DNA from 4 places in the Vibrio kanaloae genome. Region 2 is predicted to be linked to each of the others. Evidence: predicted binding sites of a transcription regulator. Region 2 holds the regulator's gene; each other region holds the start of a gene.
The links. Region 2 encodes PurR, which represses purine synthesis genes. Its sites were predicted from a motif close to TNANGNAAACGTTTNCNTNA; they were not measured.
Positions count from the first base shown of each region.

Region 1: glyA (serine hydroxymethyltransferase) is a predicted target of PurR. The motif match lies at 1,649-1,668, and genes of this name have one in related genera.
Region 3: purM (phosphoribosylformylglycinamidine cyclo-ligase) is a predicted target of PurR. The motif match lies at 1,586-1,605, and genes of this name have one in related genera.
Region 4: pyrD (quinone-dependent dihydroorotate dehydrogenase) is a predicted target of PurR. The motif match lies at 1,476-1,495, and genes of this name have one in related genera.

Region 1 is NZ_AP025497.1:2,373,526-2,376,988, reverse strand. Features, by position in the region: gene OCV24_RS10770 (winged helix-turn-helix domain-containing protein) at 1-707, opposite strand, end outside; gene OCV24_RS10765 (YitT family protein) at 777-1,376, opposite strand; gene glyA (serine hydroxymethyltransferase) at 1,724-2,974, shown strand; gene OCV24_RS10755 (hypothetical protein) at 3,357-3,463, opposite strand, start outside.
Region 2 is NZ_AP025497.1:1,998,491-2,001,953, reverse strand. Features, by position in the region: gene OCV24_RS09085 (TVP38/TMEM64 family protein) at 1-551, opposite strand, end outside; gene OCV24_RS09080 (TfoX/Sxy family DNA transformation protein) at 684-1,274, opposite strand; cyclic di-GMP riboswitch class I at 1,402-1,487, opposite strand; gene purR (HTH-type transcriptional repressor PurR) at 1,658-2,662, opposite strand; gene torD (molecular chaperone TorD) at 2,979-3,463, opposite strand, start outside.
Region 3 is NZ_AP025497.1:2,320,314-2,323,776, forward strand. Features, by position in the region: gene OCV24_RS10495 (uracil-xanthine permease family protein) at 1-731, shown strand, start outside; gene upp (uracil phosphoribosyltransferase) at 873-1,499, opposite strand; gene purM (phosphoribosylformylglycinamidine cyclo-ligase) at 1,669-2,709, shown strand; gene purN (phosphoribosylglycinamide formyltransferase) at 2,842-3,463, shown strand, end outside.
Region 4 is NZ_AP025497.1:1,648,884-1,652,346, forward strand. Features, by position in the region: gene OCV24_RS07785 (cell division protein ZapC) at 1-130, opposite strand, end outside; gene pyrD (quinone-dependent dihydroorotate dehydrogenase) at 338-1,348, opposite strand; gene OCV24_RS07795 (NAD-glutamate dehydrogenase) at 1,683-3,463, opposite strand, start outside.

The DNA.
Region 1 (3,463 bases), 380 kb from region 2:
ACGAAGTAACTCGGAATGTCTTGATTGACCAAATCGGTATATGGATATTCAATTTGTTGCTCAAGAATCAAAGCTTTAATGATTTTCCTATGCTGTTTTGATTGAGGGCCCGTAGCATCAATACGATGCAGAAGAAGCTCTCTCATTTGGATGGTTTGTTGTTTGCGATATTGCTCGATTAGATTGCTTGTTTTTGTAACATAAAGATAAGACGAAACAAAAAATGCTATAGAAAGGAACACGATCAAGTAATGTAAGGGCTTTATGTTGGTCAGTTTGGCACTCAACGCAAGACGTATTGTGGGCGGTGTTTCTCGGGAGGGAGTATGGTCATCTTCCTCAAGAGTGATTAGCTTCACTTGGCTGTCGCAAAGGTAATAGCCTTTACGGGGGTAAGTCACCAGTATTTTGGTTGCATCTTCATGGATTAAATATTTTTGAAGGAGCGCACGGAAGGTCGATATTCTGTTAGTCAGTACATTTTTAGAAATGTAGTCGCTATGCCAGATCTCTTGAATGATCGCATTAGAAGAAAGCGGTTCACCGACATGAGTAAGCAAAAACTCGAGCAGTTCAATGGTTCTTGGTTCTAAATCGATTATCTCATCGTTATGCCTTAAGTGCTTTTTCTGCGGATTATAGGTCATTCCCCCGATTTTAATTAGGCCGCCAACCTCTTTTGCTTCTTCAAGAATATTTCGCATCATGTAGGAACATCATTATTAATTATTTGCCTGTATTATATAGCATTTTTCTTAAACGGAGTATGCGTGTTGTCACCTGTAGTGGATTTTATATCGGTGTGGCTTATGATTCATCGCCAGTACTAAATTCAGTGCCAAAGCTCCTAAAATGGAAAGTAAGATTGTTGTAGGAGTGACAAAAAGAAAGGAAGTGAACAGTATTATCGCGTCAATCGCCATTTGTGATTTTCCGACGGAAATACCAAATTTATCTTGGATGAATAAACACAGGACATTGAATCCGCCAAGACTCGAATGATGCCTAAATAGGATCAGCATACCTAAGCCCATCAAAAGGCCGCCTGCAACAGCGCAGTAAATCTCATTATGAACGTCTAACGAAATCACCAAGTATAAATGATCGGCAAACACAGACACTAAAGCGCCAGAAATGGCACTGCTTATCGCAAAGTGACGGCCAAATCGTTTCCATGCCAATAAGTAGAATGGGCAGTTGGCAATAAAGTACAAAATACCAAAGGTTACTGGTGTAAATTGACTCAAAAGCAGTGCCAAGCCTGTCGTGCCACCAGTAAGCAGGTTTGCTGACTGTAAAAAGAAGACGCCTAATGCGACTAAAAACGTACCAGTGAGGATCGCTACCCAATCTTCTTTACGTGAGTGTTTTTCCATCGTTTTTATAATTACCTAACCAATAAAGGCGTGCATAGTAGAGAAAAACCTTAGCTTTCGGTAGCTAGAGGGGGAAAATTAAGGTAAACCTATGTAATCTGCGTTTTACAGGGTGTAAAGCGTAAAATTGACAGTAAGTACCATCTTTGGTTGGATAAGCTTTATAACCATGATGAACCTTATTTGTGATTATGAAAAAACTGCATGATAAAATTGCAATTAGCTCTTTATGACCTAAATCAAATTATGTAGAATGCGTCACATCAAAACGGTGACGGAAACGTTTGCTTTCGGTCGTTGTGTGGTTTTTTTGAAACTTTCAGTACAATCTGAGTCAGGAGATACAGATGCTTAAGCGTGACATGAACATTGCTGATTACGATGCGGATCTATTCGCAGCTATCCAAGAAGAAACTCTTCGTCAGGAAGAGCACATCGAACTTATCGCTTCAGAAAACTACACAAGCCCACGTGTAATGGAAGCTCAAGGTTCTCAACTTACAAACAAATACGCTGAAGGCTACCCAGGTAAGCGTTACTACGGTGGCTGTGAGTTCGTTGATAAGGTTGAAACATTGGCAATTGAGCGTGCATGTGAACTGTTTGGCGCACAATACGCAAACGTACAGCCACACTCAGGTTCTCAAGCAAATAACGCTGTCTACATGGCGCTACTAAACGCGGGTGATACTGTTCTTGGTATGAGCCTAGCGCACGGTGGTCACCTAACTCACGGTTCTCCTGTCAACTTCTCTGGTAAGCTTTACAACATCATCCCTTACGGTATCGATGAAGCAGGCCAAATCGATTACGAAGAGATGGAAGCGCTGGCTATCGAGCACAAGCCTAAGATGATCATCGGTGGTTTCTCAGCTTACTCTCAAGTTTGTGATTGGAAGCGTATGCGTGAAATCGCTGACAAAGTCGGTGCTTACTTCTTCGTCGATATGGCGCACGTTGCTGGTCTAATCGCTGCAGGCGTTTACCCGAACCCAGTTCCACACGCTCACGTTGTAACGACGACAACGCACAAAACGCTTGCTGGCCCTCGTGGCGGTCTTATCCTTTCTAACGAAGGCGAAGATCTTTACAAGAAACTAAACTCAGCAGTATTCCCAGGCGGCCAAGGTGGCCCTCTAATGCACGTTATCGCGGGTAAAGCAGTAGCGTTCAAAGAAGCGCTAGAGCCAGAGTTCAAAGAATACCAAGCTCGCGTAGTGGCTAACGCAAAAGCAATGGTTGCTGAGTTCCTAGCTCGCGGTTACAACATCGTTTCAGGTTCTACAGAGAATCACCTGTTCCTAGTTGACCTAATCGACAAAGACATCACAGGTAAAGAAGCAGATGCAGCACTAGGTTCAGCTAACATCACAGTGAACAAGAACTCAGTACCAAACGATCCACGTAGCCCGTTCGTTACTTCAGGTATCCGTATCGGTTCTCCTTCTATCACTCGTCGTGGTTTCTCAGAAGCAGACGCGAAAGAGCTAGCAGGTTGGATGTGTGACATCCTAGATAACATGGGTGATGAGTCTGTTATCGAAGCAACGAAAGCAAAAGTACTAAACATCTGTAAGCGTCTACCGGTTTACGCTTAATTTTTCTGGCTCAAATAGCTTAATTTCTGTGTCAAAGGTGCTCATTTACATTCGTAAACTCCGCGCCTTTTCCTTGAACTAAAGCTATTTGATTGAAAAATACGATTTGAAAGGCTCCTGTTGGGAGCTTTTTTATTGGTCTGGTAACTCTCAGAGAGTGAACGAATTTCTGTGTCGCACATACTCATTTGCTAGCGCAAACTCCGTGTGAGCTCCTTGAACTTCGCTCATCTACTTTGAAAAATACTTTTTAAGGGGCTCATTGAGTCCCTTTTTTGTATTTGTCGGTATGAGAGTTGGGTTATCTGAGAATACAGAAAGGCAGGTCCTAAAAAGGGCTGATGTTTGCACATCAACCCTTTGCTGTTTGTTGGTATCGGTTTTACTTTTTGATGCTCAGTAAAGTTCCTGACTTACATCTAAACGAGTAGTAGCTGCGACTCTCGTTGAATTTGCCTAAGCCTTCGCCATCGCAGTAGTCTATGTTGA
Region 2 (3,463 bases):
AGTTGAGTACCGGCGTTCAAGAAAACCGCAGTGCCTGGTAGCATGCCTATTTGGCTTGTAATGTAGTAACGACTGACCGACATTGGCGTTAGGCCCATCAGCAAGTTGATAAGGAAAAATGGGAATACAGGAATCAGACGCAAAGAAAATAAGTAAAATGCGCCGTCTTTTTCAACCCCCTTGTTAATCGTCGCCAATTTGTCACCAAACTTGGTTTGAATCCAGTCACGTAATAGATAGCGGCTACTTAGAAAGGCAAGGGTAGCACCAATTGCACTTGCGAAAGATACCAGCAGCAAGCTATTCCAGAAACCAAATAGAGCAGCTCCGAGCAGGGTGACAACAGCGGCACCAGGAATTGAGAAAGCAGTAATCATTACATACGCAACAAAATAGATAGCGGCAGCTGCAATAAAGTTGCTGTCAATGTAGTCATTTAAGACAGCTTGTTGGGTCTTAGCATTTTCAAGCGTTAAGTACTGGCCGAAATTGATGCCTAACAAGACAATGGTTACGACCAACACAATACCCAATATCATTTTCTTACTCATTGATACTTCCTCTAAATTTTCAATGCATACCGATAGTATAGATAGACAGGCAAAGCATAGATTAACTTTCACCAGATATAAAAAAAGCCGCAGTAAATGCGGCTTAGTTATGTATATATTGCACTGACAATGTTAATTGACGCGATTGATAAGCTCTTCGCGACGCTGCTGCGGTATAACAGACCAATGTGTACCATTGATCGCACCTTCTAGCGCCCAAAGTAGTTCAATACTGACAGAAGACGCATGCGATTCTTTGATGGCGTTAAATGCGTTTACAGAGCCAGATTCATATAAACGTTCTACAGAATCGATTCCTGCCTTTTTCAACATACGCTCGGTAGCGAGTCGAAGATTAGGCAGATCTTTGAGTCGGGTCGGCTTGGCAGAAGACTGCTCAGCTTTTTCTTCTTTAGCAAAACCCAGAGACGTGGTTGCAAGCTGCAAGATTTTCTCTTGGTCTTGCCATAGGCCTTCAGGTAAAGCGAAATATTTAGTAACAACAGGGAAACCACGTTTTTTGTAGACGTACGGTTGAAACCCTTGTTGTTCGAATTGCTTTGTTGTGCATTTGTCTGCTCGTATGTGCAGTTGGTCATTAACAACCAGAGCAAACATTGTGTCATCAGCAAAAAGACCGAATCCACCAAACATTGAGCGTGATTTTATTTTTCCTAGGGACTCAAATAACTTCATTGAGTCCTTTAGTATCGGTTTATCCATGTTATTTATCTCGGTGTATTTGAAGTACGCCACCAAATAAGCAGGTCCGAGAGATTAGCAAAATGTTGCAATTAAATTGTCAATAAGCCGTAAATTACTAAATGATTAGTAGTTACTGCATTTTGCCATCGGTAACCCCGCTACCATACCAACGAGTGGTTTAGGCCGGAAGCTTTGCGTCTCACTCTTTCGAGTGGTTTGCCCTGTGCGTGACTGATTGAATAGAATAAAGTTTTTGTTGAATGAGGCTCACACTTGTTATTTCAAAATGTGATATTGCTTCAATTAATGATCTTTGTATTGTGCATCTAGGTTCATTTTGGGTGCTGATAAAAAAAGCGCACCTAAAGGTGCGCTTGATGAAATTAAACTCATTTTATCAATTAATTTAACGTTTTAACTGTACATCGCTCTACGATTTCAGGGTGCATTTCGAAGACACGTTTTTCATGATCTTTGTCTTTTATACGTTCTAATAGAATTTCGAAAGCATTTTTACCAACACGACGTTTCGGTTGGTGCACCGTTGTTAAAGGTGGTGAAAAGTATTCAGCTAGCTCGATGTTGTCGTAACCAATGATCGAAATATCTTCAGGAATACGAATACCTTTCTGTTGCAGGCGACTCATTAGACCTAGTGCCATCGTGTCATTAAAGCAGAATACAGCCGTCGGGCGATCTTCCATCTCAACGATTTGCTCTGCAGCAAGAACTGCCGTATCGCACTCGAAGTTGCCTTCGATGATCATGTTATTATCGGTAGAAATCTTAGCTTCGTTCAGTGCGCGCTTGTATCCGGCAATGCGTTCAACACATGCTGCTTTGTCTAAGTGGCCACTTAAACAGGCAATTTTAGAGTGACCGCGTTCAATCAGGTACTTGGTTGCTAGGTAGCCACCTTCTTCAGAGTTATCAATGATCTTATCAGCTTGAGAGCTCTCTGGGCCCCAGTCCATAATAACTTTCGGGATGTCAGCGTGACGGTCTAACATCACTCTTAGTTCTTCAGTTAGGTCTGAACACATAACTAAGATGCCATCTACACGTTTCTCTGCCAGCATTCGAATGTAGTCACGTTGCTTCTCATAGATACCACCTGTGTTACACAGGATCAAAGTGTAACCTTGACGGTAGCAGTAGCTTTCAACACCATCGATAACTTCAGAGAAGAATAGGTTGGTTGATTGAGTAACAAGCATGCCGATAGTGCGTGTTGTATTGCACTTCAAGCTACGAGCTACAGCACTTGGCGCATAGTTCAGTTCGTCTACAGCTTTGTTTACTTTTTCTTGAGTCGCTTCTGCAACAAAACGTGTTTTATTGATTACGTGAGAAACGGTTGTTGTCGATACGCCGGCTAAGCGAGCGACATCTTTTATCGTGGCCATGGTTTTATCCTATTAGAAGCTACTTTCCCAAAGTACGGAATAAAGTAGCCGTTAAGCTACCTAACTAAGAGCTATAATTTGTAGGGCTCTTTGGGTACTAACGTGCTAAAAAACAAAAAACCGCTATTGAGCGGCTTGTCTTAACACCGAAATGCTCTGAACTTAAATAAGCATAGCATTTCGTGAATGTTTCATATTTTATCGTTTGCGGTCACAATTTTAGACTGACTAGAAGTTACTCGCAATAAAATTCACCCTGAAATCCGGGTGAATTGTCACATTCTATTGAATTTATTTACCTAGTCATGCAATAAGCTTAGTCACCAGCTAGATATTGAGCGTCTAAATTACAGAAGGCGAGTAACAGAGATGAGACTGAAGCGTAGAAACCGAATTCGTCAACGTCATGACATTTCACGTTGAACTTGGGTACCCAAGTAAGGAGTTGTTGTTCGATAAACTGTTGTTGAACGGAAAATGATTTTTCTAGCTTTTCTTCAAGCTCAGTTTCGTTAGAGCGAATGATCAAGTTACCAAGGAAATCGAGTTCGATAGCAATGTGGTCTGCTGGCTCTTTTAGATCTTGGTTCACCACTAAGTTGTGCTTAGCCATGATCTCTTCCATATCTTTTGCTGGCTTATCATTCAAAAGGCCAGTTTCGCCGATATACATAGAAGCGTATGGAAGGGCGCCATGTTTATCTGTTTTTAAGAAAAGGTCACAAAAGTCTGCAGACAGTTCTAGCTGAGCATCTTCACGTGTTTGTAGGCGGTTCAGCGCGTCCACTAACTTATCAATCG
Region 3 (3,463 bases), 320 kb from region 2:
TTAAACTGCTGCCTATCTTCGGCGGTATTGTTGCGGGTTATATCACCAGCCTGATATATGGTGCAGTAGACTTCACACCCGTGGCTCAAGCGTCTTGGTTGGCACTACCAAACTTCACAACACCTGAGTTCAACATCAACGCTATCTTCTTTATGGTATTTGTCGCCATTGCACCGGCCGTTGAGCACGTTGGCGACATGCTTGCCATCTCTAACGTAACTGGCAAAGACTACCTTAAAAAACCAGGTTTACACCGCACTATCACTGGCGACGGTGTAGCAACGATTGCGGCTTCTATGCTGGGCGCGCCACCAAATACAACGTACAGTGAAGTAACTGGTGCGGTAATGCTAACGAAAGCATTTAACCCAGTGATCATGACTTGGGCAGCCGTTACGGCCATTGTTTTAGCCTTGGTTGGTAAGCTAGGCGCACTACTTCAAACGATTCCAGTTCCAGTGATGGGCGGTATTATGATTCTGCTGTTTGGTTCAATCGCAACAGTTGGGCTCAATACTCTCATCAAGAACAATGTAGACCTGCATAAATCACGTAATCTTGTGATTGTGGGTATTACTTTAGTCTTTGGTATTGGCGGCATGGCCTTTGGTATCGGTGACTTCAGCCTACAAGGCGTAAGCTTGTGTGGTATCGTGGCGATTCTACTGAACCTAGTTCTTCCTGAAGAGCTAGGCGACAACACAGTAGTAGACAAAGCTCAAATCGATTAAGCAATCGGTAACGCTAGATTTAAAAGAATCACAAGCCAACAAGATCAAGAAGGGAGAGCACCGAATGCTCTCCCTTCTTATTAATACGGCTAAATTCAGCGAGTTAAGAAACGGTTTAGAGTAACTTAAGCTGAAACCGAATTACTTAGTACCGAAGATCTTATCACCAGCATCGCCAAGACCAGGAACGATGTAGCCCTTGTCGTTTAGCTTCTCATCAATTGCAGCAGTGTAAAGCTCTACGTCTGGGTGCGCTTTTTCTAGAGCTGCAATACCTTCAGGAGCCGCTACAAGTACAAGAATCTTAAAGTGCTTACAACCTTTCTCTTTCATTAAGTCAATCGTTGCGATCATAGAACCACCTGTCGCAAGCATTGGGTCTACCACAAGAGCAATACGCTCCTCGATATTAGATGCAAGCTTATTGAAGTATGGTACTGGTTCAAGTGTTTCTTCGTCACGGTAAACACCAACAACGCTAATACGGGCACTTGGAATGTGCTCTAGAACGCCGTCCATCATGCCTAGACCAGCACGTAGGATTGGCACTACTGTTACTTTTTTACCTTTAACTTGGTCAACTTCAACTGGACCGTTCCAACCATTAATAGTTACACGCTCAGTCTCAAAGTCTGATGTCGCTTCGTATGTTAGAAGGCTACCCACTTCTGTCGCTAGCTCACGAAAACGCTTAGTGCTAATCTCACCTTCACGCATCAGGCCAATTTTATGTTTTACTAGCGGGTGTTTCACTTCAACAACTTTCATTTCCAACTCCGGCAATATTTAAACAAACCTGTAGATTGTACACGAACTTTGTGGTTATTTCAGAATCTTTATTCTAATAAAAAAAACCGCGCAAACGTTTGCTCTTCATAAACAAGCCCTGTTAGAATAACGCCGTTTTCACATCCAACTTAAGTTCGAGGACTATCCCGTGAGTGGTAATACTTCTTCTCTAAGCTACAAAGACGCAGGCGTTGATATCGACGCAGGTAATGCACTAGTAGACCGTATTAAAGGTGCAGTTAAACGCACTCGTCGCCCTGAAGTAATGGGCGGTATTGGTGGCTTTGGCGCCCTATGTGAACTTCCAACGAAATACAAAGAGCCGGTACTTGTTTCAGGTACTGATGGTGTTGGTACTAAGCTTCGCCTTGCTTTGGATCTGAAAAAACACGACACCATTGGTATCGACCTAGTGGCAATGTGTGTGAACGATCTAATCGTTCAAGGTGGTGAGCCGCTATTTTTCCTAGACTACTACGCAACAGGTAAGCTAGATGTAGATACAGCAGCAGACGTTGTTTCTGGTATTGCTGAAGGCTGTGTTCAAGCTGGTTGTGCACTAATCGGTGGTGAAACAGCTGAAATGCCAGGCATGTATGAGGGCGACGACTACGACGTAGCGGGCTTTTGTGTTGGTGTTGTAGAAAAAGCTGACATCATTGATGGCACTAAAGTAGCAGCAGGCGACGCACTTATCGCTGTTGGATCAAGTGGTCCACACTCAAACGGCTACTCTTTAATTCGTAAAGTTCTAGAAGTTTCTGGTGCTGATAAGAATGAAGAGCTAGAAGGTCGCACTATCGGTGAACACCTACTAGAACCCACTAAGATTTACATCAAATCAGCGCTTAAGATGATTGCCGAGCATGACATTCATGCTATCTCGCACATCACAGGTGGTGGTTTCTGGGAGAACATCCCACGCGTACTTCCTGAAGGTACTAAAGCAGTGATTGATGGTAAGAGCTGGGAATGGCCTGCTATCTTCAACTGGCTACAAGAGAAAGGTAATGTGGAGACATTCGAAATGTACCGCACTTTCAACTGTGGTGTTGGCCTAGTTGTTGCCCTACCTAAAGATCAAGCAGACGCTGCTGTTGAACTACTGAAAACTGAAGGCGAAAACGCCTGGGTTATCGGTGAGATCGCAAACGCTGAAGCTGGTGAAGAGCAAGTTGAAATCAAATAAGTGATACGCTCACTTACTTAGTTAAGCAATGAGGACCCAGTGGTCCTCATTTTGCTATTTAGCCCGCAGAAAACCTTAGTTTATGTAGGTACATTGTAAACAGTTCCGTTAATCAATCGTATGACCCACTCTATGAAAAACAATCACTCAAATAAAACCAGCCACTCTCAGAAAAACATCGTTGTGTTAGTTTCAGGAAGCGGAAGTAACTTGCAAGCCATTTTGGATGCCTGTGATAACCATACGATTGACGCCTCCATTAAGGCAGTCTTCTCAAACAAAGCAGAGGCTTTTGGTTTAGAGCGAGCGAAAACCGCGGGTGTTGACGCCCATTCAGTGAATCCAAAAGACTTTGGTTCACGTGAAGAGTTTGACCATGAATTGATGGTTCAGATCGATGCTTACCAGCCAGATTTAATCGTACTCGCTGGCTACATGCGAATCCTAAGTTCAGAGTTTGTTCGTCACTATGCTGGGAAGATGGTCAACATCCACCCTTCTCTGTTACCTAAATACCCGGGCTTACACACCCACCAGCGTGCCATTGACGCCCAAGACAAAGAACACGGTACCAGCGTTCACTTTGTTACTGAGGAACTTGATGGTGGCCCGGTGATCTTACAAGCTAAGGTTCCGGTATTTGAAGATGATGATGCTGACATGTTAGCTAGCCGTGTGCTTACTCAAGAACACAACATTTACCCTATGGCCTGCAAGTGGTTCATCGAAGATCGTTTATCAATGGTAAACGGAC
Region 4 (3,463 bases), 350 kb from region 2:
ACGCGCAGTCCACCAGCTTGTTGCGGACCAGATTCGTTTTAAAAACCATATCCTCTCCGAGGTTTAGCATTAATGAACATTGCTGATCATCATAATACCAATTCCATGTATCGCTAGGTTTAAGCATCATTTCGTCTCACACTGTTGAACCATTCCGTTAGGTAAAACGCAAAATTACCTTCAATTACAGTAATTTTACTGAGCAATAGGCAAAAAAAAAGAGGAAATGAATTCCTCTTTCTTATCGCTTTTCTCTACAACTCAGTGAGTTACAGTGTCTCTTTTAACAAGACGATGCCAGATTGTCGCTTTTATAAGGATAAAAGCTTTTTGAAGCTTATAAATTTTTGACGATGTCGCCTACAAGGCCTGGACCTTTGTAAATGAAACCAGAGTAAACTTGTACAAGCTTAGCGCCAGCCATCATTTTCTCTTTTGCAGCAACATAAGAGTCAACACCACCTACCCCAATGATCGGCAGTTGGTCACCCAACTCTTCGTGGAGTTTACGAACCACTTCAGTACTGCGAGATTGAACAGGACGTCCACTTAGGCCACCCGCTTCATCGCAATGCTTCATGCCTTCAACAATACTGCGATCTAATGTTGTGTTGGTTGCGATCACACCATCGATCTTATTTTTGATCAATGATTCGCAAATCTGGCTGATTTCGTCATCACTTAGATCTGGAGCGATCTTAAGAGCAAGCGGGACATATTTACCATGCTTCGCTTCTAATTCAGATTGCTTGGTTTTCAATTCAGACAATAAATCATCAAGAGCTTCACCATATTGTAATGAACGAAGTCCTGGAGTATTTGGTGAAGAGATATTTACCGCAATGTAACCTGCGTATTGATATACCTTCTCCATACAGATCAGGTAATCCTCCGCACCCTTTTCAATTGGTGTGTCTTTGTTCTTACCGATGTTGATACCTAAAATTCCGTCATAGTTTGACTTCTTAACATTCTCCACAAGGTTGTCGACGCCTAGGTTATTGAAGCCCATGCGGTTGATAATACCTTCGGCTTCAACAAGACGGAACAAACGAGGTTTGTCGTTACCTGCTTGTGGACGAGGAGTAACAGTCCCTACTTCCACGAAACCAAAACCCATTGCGCCAAATGCATCAATACATTCGCCGTTTTTGTCTAGGCCGGCAGCAAGGCCAACTGGGTTTTTAAAAGTAAGACCCATACACTCTACAGGTCGGTGAGGTAATTGTTGACGATACAAAAGATCAATAGGTGTACCGGTGAAGCGTTTGAAATTTTGGATTGCAAGATCATGTGCCTTTTCGGCATCAAGTTGGAAAAAGCCAGTTCTGGCTAGACGGTAAAGCATTGTGCCTCCGATAGAAAAAAGCGCCGTGTAAACGGGGCGATATTATTTACTTATTTACCCAACTATTCAATCTATTACTGTCTGTAAGGATAAGATAATCGAGTTTGCTAAAGAAAGAGGTTCATTATTAAGCAAACGTTATCGTATCCTCCAACGAGTGATCCACTTGACTATCATTCATGTAACGAGCATTTGTCAACTCGGCCAATTATAAGCTAACTTGACCAAGCATAAGTGACTCAACAAAATAATTAGACACGTCATTCACTATTCAGCTAAACGAAAAAGGCAGACCTATGGCCTGCCCTTGTTTCTTTTCGTTTTTATCTAATCGCTAGTCTGTCGACATGCAGTTTAAGTTCAATAGCATCAACTCTCGCAACGCTACTGAGAACTTAGCAAATTCATGAACCGAACCAACTTTGAATTCGTTCAAGATACTTTCCCAACGATGCAGAGAAACAGAGTTACTTTCCATCCAATCATCCAATGCTTTAATCACATCAAGGTCGGCACCACAACCGCAATTAAGCACTTGGCCAGTTAGCTGACGTTGCTGCCAATCCAGATCTTCTCTGAATGCCGCACGTGCCAGAGCTTGCCAGTTGTTGTCCACTGCTTGGCCATTGATTTGTTTCAAGAACCAGTGCAGAGACAAACGGTCACCAAGGTTAAAGTAAAGCTTAGACGCTTGTTGTACTGTTTTACCGGTTTCACGAGCCACTGTAGATATATCCAGTGCTGAGTACAGGCTAGACAAACGAGCCACTGAATTAGCCAACTCAGCGTTGACACCTTGGTCAATCCATAGTTGAGCCATTGCTTGATGCTCTTCTACTTCTGAAGCCACTAGGTTTTCATCCAGTTTCTCAGTAATAGCCGCCACATCCCCTTGGTAAAGTTCAATCAATGCATTCACTGATTGCTTACCATTGCGGTTTCTTAATAACCAACGCGCTAGACGACGAAGCGTACGACGCACATGATAAAGCAACTCGTATTGAGCTTCAGAGCTTGAGATATTATCCAGCTCACGAATGCTTTTCAGAACTTTACCTAAACCGTAAATCTCACGGGATGCCGCGTAAGCATTTGCAATCTCAACAATGTTTGCGCCTGTCTCTTCTTGCAAACGAGTCACGAAGTTACAGCCCATCTCGTTAACCATTTGGTTAGCAAGCGCAGTCGCAATGATCTCTGCACGAAGTGGATGGTTATCCATGTGCTGAGAGTAGTTACGGCGTAACTCTGTTGGGAAGTATTGCATCAGTTGTTGAGCATGGAACTCATCATTCGCAATATCATCGCTCACAAGATCTTCTTTTAGAACCATTTTACCGTAAGCGATCAATACTGATAGCTCAGGTCTTGTTAGTGCTTGACCTTGCTTCTCACGCTCTAGCAGCGTTTCGTCATCTGGGATGTATTCCAAACCACGATCCAAGTACCCTGCTTTTTCCATTGTGTGGATAAAGCGGATCTGCTCTTTCACTAAGCCTACACCTTGATGCTCAGTAACAGAGATAGACTCAGCTTGGCAGTAAGCGTCGTCTAGTACGATATCACCTACTTCGTCTTCCATAGATTCAAGAACTTGGTTACGTTGCTTAACGGTTAGATCACCATTAGACACCAAGCCATTCAAGAAGATCTTAATGTTAACTTCATTATCCGAACAATCTACACCACCAACGTTATCAACAAAGTCAGTATTAACTCGACCGCCCGTTAGAGCGTACTCAATACGACCCAATTGCGTCATACCCAAGTTACCGCCTTCACCAACAACCTTAGCTTTCAGGTCACGGCCGTCAATACGTAGCACGTCATTTGCACGGTCACCTACATCGGTATGAGTCTCGTTTGAAGACTTAACATAAGTACCAATACCGCCATTCCAAAGTAGATCCACTTTCATAGACAAGATCGCTTTGATCAAATCATTTGGCGCCATTGATGCTTTTTTGGTACCCAGCATTTTCTGAATTTCAGGTGTTAAAGGGATAGATTTCGCGCGACGAGAGAAGATGCCGCCACCTTGAGAAATCAAATCTTTATTGTAATCTTCCCAGCTTGAACGAGGCAGATTAAACAGACGATCACGCTCTACCCAAC